Regions from separate parts of the Streptomyces paromomycinus genome, predicted to be linked through region 2. Evidence: predicted binding sites of a transcription regulator. Region 2 holds the regulator's gene; the other holds the start of a gene.
The links. The regulator HrcA, encoded in region 2, represses chaperone genes, less so after heat shock. The targets are predictions, from matches to a motif close to TTNGCACTCNGNNNNNCNGAGTGCNAA.
Positions count from the first base shown of each region.

Region 1: a site for HrcA is predicted at 1,855-1,881, ahead of groES (co-chaperone GroES). Genes of this name have one in related genera too.

Region 1 covers NZ_BHZD01000001.1:5,509,364-5,513,553, forward strand. The annotation lists gene OEIGOIKO_RS23520 (response regulator transcription factor) at 16-696, opposite strand; gene groES (co-chaperone GroES) at 2,028-2,336, shown strand; gene groL (chaperonin GroEL) at 2,440-4,062, shown strand; gene OEIGOIKO_RS23540 (GntR family transcriptional regulator) at 4,140-4,190, opposite strand, start outside.
Region 2 covers NZ_BHZD01000001.1:6,564,917-6,569,106, forward strand. The annotation lists gene OEIGOIKO_RS28095 (DUF3097 domain-containing protein) at 1-742, opposite strand, end outside; gene OEIGOIKO_RS28100 (MBL fold metallo-hydrolase) at 771-1,505, opposite strand; gene hrcA (heat-inducible transcriptional repressor HrcA) at 1,758-2,774, shown strand; gene dnaJ (molecular chaperone DnaJ) at 2,775-3,911, shown strand.

The DNA of each region.
Region 1 (4,190 bases), 1.1 Mb from region 2:
ACCCGACGGCGGTTTTCAGCCGTCATCGGGCGCCATCCGATACCCCGTCCCGTGCACGGTACGGATGGAACGGCGCCCGAACGGCACGTCCACCTTCTTGCGCAGCGACGAGACGTACACCTCGACGATATTGGGGTCCACGTCGGCCGGCGAGTCCCACACCTCGTCGAGGATGTCCCGCTTGGCGACCGCCTGCCCCTCGCCCGCCATGAGACAGCGCAGCACCCCCAGTTCGCGTGCGGTCAGCTCGATCTCGGTGTCACCACGACGGCAACGCCGGGCATCGGCATCCAGCGTGAGATCACCACTCTGCAAGGTGCGCGGACGCTCGGCGGCACGCCCACGCCGGGTGAGCGCGCGCAACCGGGCGAGCAGCACGACGAACGAGAACGGTTTGGCCAGATAATCGTCGGCGCCCGCGTCCAGCCCCTCGGCCACGTCGTACTCGCCGTCCTTGGCGGTCAGCATCAGCACGGGCGTCCAGTCGTCCCGGCGCCGCAGCCGCCCACAGATCTCGTACCCACTGGGCCCCGGCAGCATCACATCCAGCACGATCGCGTCATACGCCCCCGCCAACGCGAGCTCCAGCCCCCGATGCCCGTCCCGGGCCACATCCACCCAGTGCCCCTCGGCAGCCAGCCCCCGCCGCAAGGAGTCGGCGAGTCCTTCTTCGTCCTCCACGACCAGTATGTGCATGGACTCATTGTCACGGTTCGGCCGTATTCCCGGGGGGCGGGCCCGGTGGGGGTGCGCGTGGTGCGCGGAGGGTCCGGTGGTGGGGGGCTCGGGGTCACTCTCCCCCAGCCTTCGGCCGGGGGTACCCCCACGGCATCCTTTAGCTGCGGTGATTCGGATTCCTGGGCCAGCGTGCGGACTGCCTGCGGACTGCCTGCGGGGAGCCCCCTGCGCGACCCCGAGCCCTGACCGGATCGCGGCCTCCCGAGCAATCGGGCTGGGCTTTTCACAAGCCCAAACGCTCCCGGTGCGGTGCGCGCGTTGTGCGCGGAGGGTCCGATGGGTGGGGGCTCGGGGCCGCTCCGGGGTCACTCCTCGGCATCCTTTAGTTGAAGTGATTCGGATACGTGGGCCAGCGTGCGGACTGCCTGCGGGGAGACCCCTGCGCGACCCCGAGCCCCGGCCGTCGGGCGGCTTTCCGAGCGATCGGCCTGGGGACTTTCACAAGCCGGGCGCGTCCCGGTGCGCCCCGGCACCCCGGTGCGCCCCGGCACCCCGGTGCGCCCCGGCACCCCGGTGCGCGAGTGCCCGAGTGGCCGCGCGTCGTCCGGCGCGTCAGCGTCCGAGTGCCCGGGTGCCCGGGTGCCCGGGTGCGCGAGTGCCCGAGTGGCGTCCGGCGCGCCAGTGCCCGAGCGTCCGGGTGCCCGAGTGGCCGGGTGTGGTCCGGCGCGTCAGCGCCCGGGTGGCGCGGCGGAGCCGCGTCGGGGTGGGCTGGTCCGGGGCGCGCGTTCCACCGCCGGGGAGTGGCCTGCCGTGCCGCCACCACCCCGCGAGCCTCACCACCAGGAGAGGCGGACCCGGGCGCCATCGAAAACTCCCCCCACCGACCTCGGCTCGCCGAACCGGCCGGAGGGGGCGTGTAGGGGGCCATCCCCGCAGGCAGTCCGCACGCCGGCCCACGTATCAATTCACTTCAACTAAAGGATGCCGAGGAGTTGGCCCCCTGCGCGCCCCCGCCCCCACAACGCACCCATGCGAGCCGAACGTCAACAACACACACCCCCCGCGCGAAGCGCATCGCAGCGCGCCAGCGCAAAGCCAGGATTGCCAAGCCCCCCACCTGGGCAAGGTGCCCCCGTGCCACCCCGCCCCGGAAAGACGCGCCACAGGCGCATCACATTGGCACTCCGCTTGACCGAGTGCTAACCGCGTCATAGTCTCGGCTCTGGCACTCTCCACCGGGGAGTGCCAAACACAGCGACGGGCAGGTCCGGCACCCGCGACGACGGATCCACCTGGTCGCCACCTCAGACAGTTAACCCCGTGAGATCTCCGAAGGGGGAGGTCGGATCGTGACGACCGCCAGCTCCAAGGTTGCCATCAAGCCGCTCGAGGACCGCATCGTGGTCCAGCCGCTCGACGCCGAGCAGACCACGGCTTCGGGCCTGGTCATTCCCGACACCGCGAAGGAGAAGCCCCAGGAGGGCGCCGTCCTCGCCGTGGGTCCGGGCCGCTTCGAGAACGGCGAGCGCCTGCCGCTCGACGTCCAGGTGGGTGACGTCGTTCTCTACAGCAAGTACGGCGGCACCGAGGTGAAGTACAACGGCGACGAGTACCTCGTCCTCTCGGCGCGCGACGTGCTCGCGATCATCGAGAAGTAATTCACCGAAGATTGCCTTGTTCTGCGCCCCTGGTTCCCGCGTCTAAACAACCGGTTTCCCGGGGCGCAGTTCGTTGCAGAGAACGACTAAGGACACGTAACTCATGGCGAAGATCCTGAAGTTCGACGAGGACGCCCGTCGCGCCCTTGAGCGCGGCGTCAACAAGCTTGCCGACACCGTGAAGGTGACGATCGGCCCCAAGGGCCGCAACGTCGTCATCGACAAGAAGTTCGGCGCCCCGACCATCACCAACGACGGTGTGACCATCGCCCGTGAGGTCGAGGTCGACGACCCGTACGAGAACCTCGGCGCGCAGCTGGTGAAGGAGGTGGCGACCAAGACCAACGACATCGCGGGTGACGGCACCACCACCGCCACCGTGCTGGCGCAGGCGCTGGTCCGTGAGGGTCTGCGCAACGTCGCCGCGGGCGCTTCCCCGGCCGCCCTGAAGAAGGGCATCGACGCCGCGGTCAAGGCCGTGTCCGAGGACCTCCTCGCGACCGCCCGCCCGATCGACGAGAAGTCCGACATCGCGGCCGTCGCCGGTCTGTCCGCGCAGGACAAGCAGGTCGGCGAGCTGATCGCCGAGGCGATGGACAAGGTCGGCAAGGACGGTGTCATCACCGTCGAGGAGTCCAACACCTTCGGTCTGGAGCTGGACTTCACCGAGGGCATGGCCTTCGACAAGGGCTACCTCTCGCCGTACATGGTCACCGACCAGGAGCGGATGGAAGCGGTCCTGGAGGACCCGTACATCCTGATCCACCAGGGCAAGATCGGCTCGATCCAGGACCTGCTGCCGCTGCTGGAGAAGGTCATCCAGGCCGGCTCCTCCAAGCCGCTGCTGATCATCGCCGAGGACGTCGAGGGGGAAGCCCTGTCGACCCTGGTCGTCAACAAGATCCGCGGCACCTTCAACGCCGTCGCCGTCAAGGCGCCCGGCTTCGGCGACCGCCGCAAGGCGATGCTCGGCGACATGGCCGCCCTGACCGGCGCGACCGTCATCGCCGAGGAGGTCGGCCTCAAGCTCGACCAGGCCGGTCTGGACGTGCTGGGCACCGCCCGCCGCGTGACCGTCACCAAGGACGACACGACCATCGTGGACGGCGGCGGTAACTCCGCCGACGTCGAGGGCCGCGTCAACCAGATCAAGGGCGAGATCGAGTCCACCGACTCGGACTGGGACCGCGAGAAGCTCCAGGAGCGTCTGGCGAAGCTGGCCGGCGGCGTCTGCGTGATCCGCGTGGGTGCGGCCACCGAGGTCGAGCTCAAGGAGAAGAAGCACCGTCTGGAGGACGCCATCTCCGCGACCCGCGCCGCGGTCGAGGAGGGCATCGTCTCCGGTGGTGGCTCCGCCCTGGTGCACGCCGCCAAGGTGCTGGAGGGCTCCCTCGGCAAGGAGGGCGACGAGGCCACCGGTGTCGCCGTCGTCCGCCGCGCCGCCGTCGAGCCGCTGCGCTGGATCGCCGAGAACGCCGGTCTTGAGGGCTACGTCATCACCTCGAAGGTGGCGGAGCTGGACAAGAACCAGGGCTTCAACGCCGCGACCGGCGAGTACGGCGACCTGGTGAAGGCCGGCGTCATCGACCCGGTCAAGGTCACCCGCTCGGCGCTGGAGAACGCCGCGTCGATCGCCTCGCTGCTGCTCACGACCGAGACCCTGGTCGTCGAGAAGCCGGCCGAGGAGGAGCCCGAGGCCGGTCACGGCCACGGCCACGCCCACTGAGGCAGCTCATCGCCGTTCGAGGCCCGGTCCCCTTTCGAGGGGGCCGGGCCTCGTCCCGTTGACGGGGCTCCCCGCCGTCATCCCGCGGAGCCGTCGGCCAGCGCCGCTCGGACGATGCGGACGGCCTC
Region 2 (4,190 bases):
AGAGGATGTGCTGCCACGCCGCCCCGGTGTTCTCCGGCCAGCCGAGGGCGCGGCAGACGCCGGTCTTCCAGTCCTGGCCGCGGGGGACGGACGGCCAGGCGGGGATGCCGACCGCGGCGGGTTTCACCGCTTCCCAGATGTCGATGTACGGGTGGCCGACGACCAGGACGTCCTCGTCGGTGACCGAGGCCGCGATGCGGGACTCCTTCGAGCCGGGGACGAGATGGTCGACCAGGACGCCGAGGCGGGCGTCCGGGCCGGGGGAGAAGGAGCGGACGATGGCCGGGAGGTCGTCGACGCCTTCGAGGTATTCCACGACGACGCCCTCGATGCGCAGGTCGTCGCCCCAGACGCGTTCCACCAGCTCGGCGTCGTGGCGCCCTTCGACGTAGATGCGCCCGGCGCGGGCGACCCGTGCGCGGGCGCCGGGGACGGCCAGGGAGCCGGAGGCCGTACGGGCCGGTCCGCGTGCGGCGGGGCGCGAGGAGGGGCGTACGAGGGTGACGGGCTTGCCGTCCAGGAGGAAGCCGCGCGGGGGCATCGGGAAGACCCGGTGTTTGCCGAAGCGGTCCTCCAGGGTGACGGTCGGGCCTTCGGCGGTCTTCTCGCAGCGGACGACCGCGCCGCAGAACCCGGTGACGGCTTCCTCGACGACGAGGTCCGGCTCGGCCTCGACCTCGGGAGCCGGCTGCTGCTTCTTCCACGGCGGGGTGAGGTCCGGGCCGTACTCTCTGCTGCGCATTGGACAGACGATAAGAAGGGATGGCCGGTCAGTGCCGCGACACGCCGAAGCGGCGGCTCAGCGCGTCGCGTTGCTCACGGACGAATCGGGCATCCACGACAGCTCCGTGCCCGGGTACGTACACCGCGTCCTCGCCGCCGAGGGCCAGCAGCCGGTCCAGGGCGGCGGGCCACCGGCCGGGGAGCGCGTCCGGCCCCGCCTGGGGCTCGCCGGACTCCTCGACCAGGTCGCCGCAGAAGACGACCGCGGGCGAGCCGTGCGTGCCGGGGACCAGGACGACCAGGTCGTGCGCGGTGTGGCCGGGGCCGACGTTGGCGAGCAGGACCTGCCGGTCGCCGAGGTCGACGGTGCGTTCGCCGGACACGAGGTGGTGCGGGGTCACGAGCAGGTCGGTGGCCTCCGCCGCGGCGTCCGGGTCCACGCCGTGCGACACCGCGTCGCGCCGCAGGTCGTCCTGGGCGCGCGGCAGGAACTCGTCGAGCCCGGCCGCGCCGAAGACCTGGACGCCCGCGAAGGCCGCGGTGCCCAGGACGTGGTCGAAGTGGGGATGGGTCAGCGCGACATATGTCACGTTCCGTCCAGTGATGTCGCGAAGTTGACGGCGCAGCTCGGCACCGTCCCGGATCGTCGCGCCGGTGTCCACGATCAGCACGCCGGACGAGCCGACGACGGCGCCCACCGTCTCGTCCCAGCCGGGCATCCGGCGCCGCCCGACGCCCGCGCCGAGCCGTTCCCACCCGGCCTCTTCCCAAGTCGTACGCATACCGAGACGCTAGCCGTATCGCGATAGCGTTGCCCGCCGGACCGGGGGGTTCCGGGTGCCCGCCGCCGCCCGCGGTACGCATTTCGCGGGAGCCCGGAGTGCGACTTGGGTACCGCCGCCCTTGCCCTGCCCGTGCGACCCGGCCGTACACTTGGTCAGGGTCTGGCACTCGGACCTGATGAGTGCCAGGGAAGACGACCCGGAAGAACCCGGCCGCGCGCCGGTGACACGGCCGGACTGGAGGTGTGCGCGATGCTCAGTGAACGCAGACTCGAAGTGCTGCGCGCCATCGTCCAGGACTATGTCGGGACCGAGGAGCCGGTCGGCTCCAAGGCGCTGACCCAGCGGCACCAGCTCGGTGTCTCCCCCGCCACGGTCCGCAACGACATGGCCGCGCTGGAGGACGAGGGCTTCATCGCCCAGCCGCACACGAGCGCCGGGCGCATCCCGACGGACAAGGGCTACCGCCTCTTCGTCGACAAGCTGGCCGGCGTCAAGCCGCTTTCCAGCCCCGAGCGGCGCGCCATCCAGAACTTCCTGGACGGCGCCGTCGACCTGGACGACGTCGTGGGCCGCACGGTACGGCTGCTGGCGCAGCTGACCCGGCAGGTCGCCGTCGTGCAGTACCCGTCGCTGACCCGGTCCACGGTGCGGCACGTGGAACTGCTGTCGCTGGCGCCGGCCCGGCTGATGCTGGTACTGATCACGGACACCGGCCGGGTCGAGCAGCGCATGGTGGACTGCCCGGCGCCGTTCGGCGAGACCTCCTTGGCGGACCTGCGGGCGCGGCTGAACAGCCGCGTGGTGGGGCGGCGGTTCACGGACGTGCCGCAGCTCGTGCAGGATCTCCCGGAGTCCTTCGAGCAGGAGGACCGGGGCACGGTCTCGACAGTGCTGTCGGTGTTGCTGGAGACTCTGGTGGAGGAGACCGAGGAGCGGCTGATGATCGGCGGCACCGCCAATCTCACGCGCTTCGGGCACGATTTCCCACTGACCATCCGGCCGGTGCTGGAGGCCCTGGAGGAGCAGGTGGTGCTCCTCAAACTGCTGGGGGAGGCCAAGGACTCCGGCATGACCGTACGCATCGGGCATGAGAATGCCCATGAGGGCCTGACGTCCACATCGGTCGTCGCGGTCGGCTACGGTTCGGGCGACGAGGCAGTCGCCAAACTCGGCGTGGTCGGACCGACCCGCATGGACTACCCCGGAACGATGGGAGCGGTACGCGCAGTGGCACGTTACGTCGGACAGATCCTCGCGGAGTCGTAAGTGGCCACGGACTATTACGCGGTCCTGGGCGTACGGCGCGATGCCTCGCAGGACGAGATCAAGAAGGCTTTCCGGCGGCTGGCCCGCGAGCTGCACCCGGATGTGAACCCGGATCCGAAGACCCAGGAGCGGTTCAAGGAGATCAACGCCGCTTACGAGGTGCTCTCGGACCCGCAGAAGAAGCAGGTCTACGACCTCGGCGGCGACCCCCTCTCGCAGGCGGGTGGCGGCGGCGGGGCCGGCGGCTTCGGCGCGGGCTTCGGCAACTTCTCCGACATCATGGACGCGTTCTTCGGTACGGCGTCGCAGCGCGGACCCCGGTCCCGTACGCGGCGCGGCCAGGACGCCATGATCCGGCTGGACGTCGAACTGGACGAGGCGGCCTTCGGGACCACCAAGGACATCCAGGTGGACACCGCCGTCGTCTGTACGACCTGTTCGGGTGAGGGCGCGGCGCCCGGCACCTCGGCGCAGACCTGTGACATGTGCCGCGGCCGCGGTGAGGTCTCGCAGGTCACCCGGTCCTTCCTGGGCCAGGTCATGACCTCGCGGCCGTGTCCGCAGTGCCAGGGCTTCGGCACGGTCGTGCCGACCCCGTGCCCGGAGTGCGCCGGCGACGGCCGGATCCGCTCCCGCCGTACGCTCACGGTCAAGATCCCGGCCGGTGTGGACAACGGCACCCGTATCCAGCTCGCGGGCGAGGGCGAGGTCGGCCCCGGCGGCGGCCCGGCCGGCGACCTGTACGTGGAGATCCACGAACTGTCGCACCCGACGTTCCAGCGGCGCGGCGACGACCTGCACTGCACGGTCACCATCCCGATGACGGCGGCGGCGCTGGGCACCAAGTGCCCGCTGGAGACGCTGGACGGCATGGAGGAGATCGACATCCGGCCCGGCACCCAGTCCGGCCAGTCGATCCCGCTGCACGGCCGCGGCGTCACCCACCTGCGCGGCAACGGGCGCGGTGACCTCATCGTGCACGTCGAGGTCATCACGCCGTCCAAGCTGGACGCGGAGCAGGAGGAGCTGCTGCGGCGGCTCGCCAAGCTGCGCGGCGAGGAACGCCCGACGGGGCAGTTCCAGCCGGGGCAGCAGGGGCTGTTCTCGCGTCTGAAGGATGCGTTCAACGGGCGGTAGGCGGTTGTTGTGCCGGGGGGTCCGGGGGTTGTCCCCCGGGCAGGTACCGTCAGCCGGGGCAGCAGGGGCTGTTCTCGCGTCTGAAGGATGCGTTCAACGGGCGGTAGGCGGTTGTTGTGCCGGGGGTCCGGGGGTTGTCCCCCGGATGGGCACGGCAACGGGTGGTGACCCCCGTACGGAACATGGCGGCGGCCGGGCTTTTCAGCCCGGCCGCCGTTCGTCGTCCGGTGCCCCCGAAGCCCTCGGTCCCGCCCGAACTGCCCTGATCGCCGGACCTGT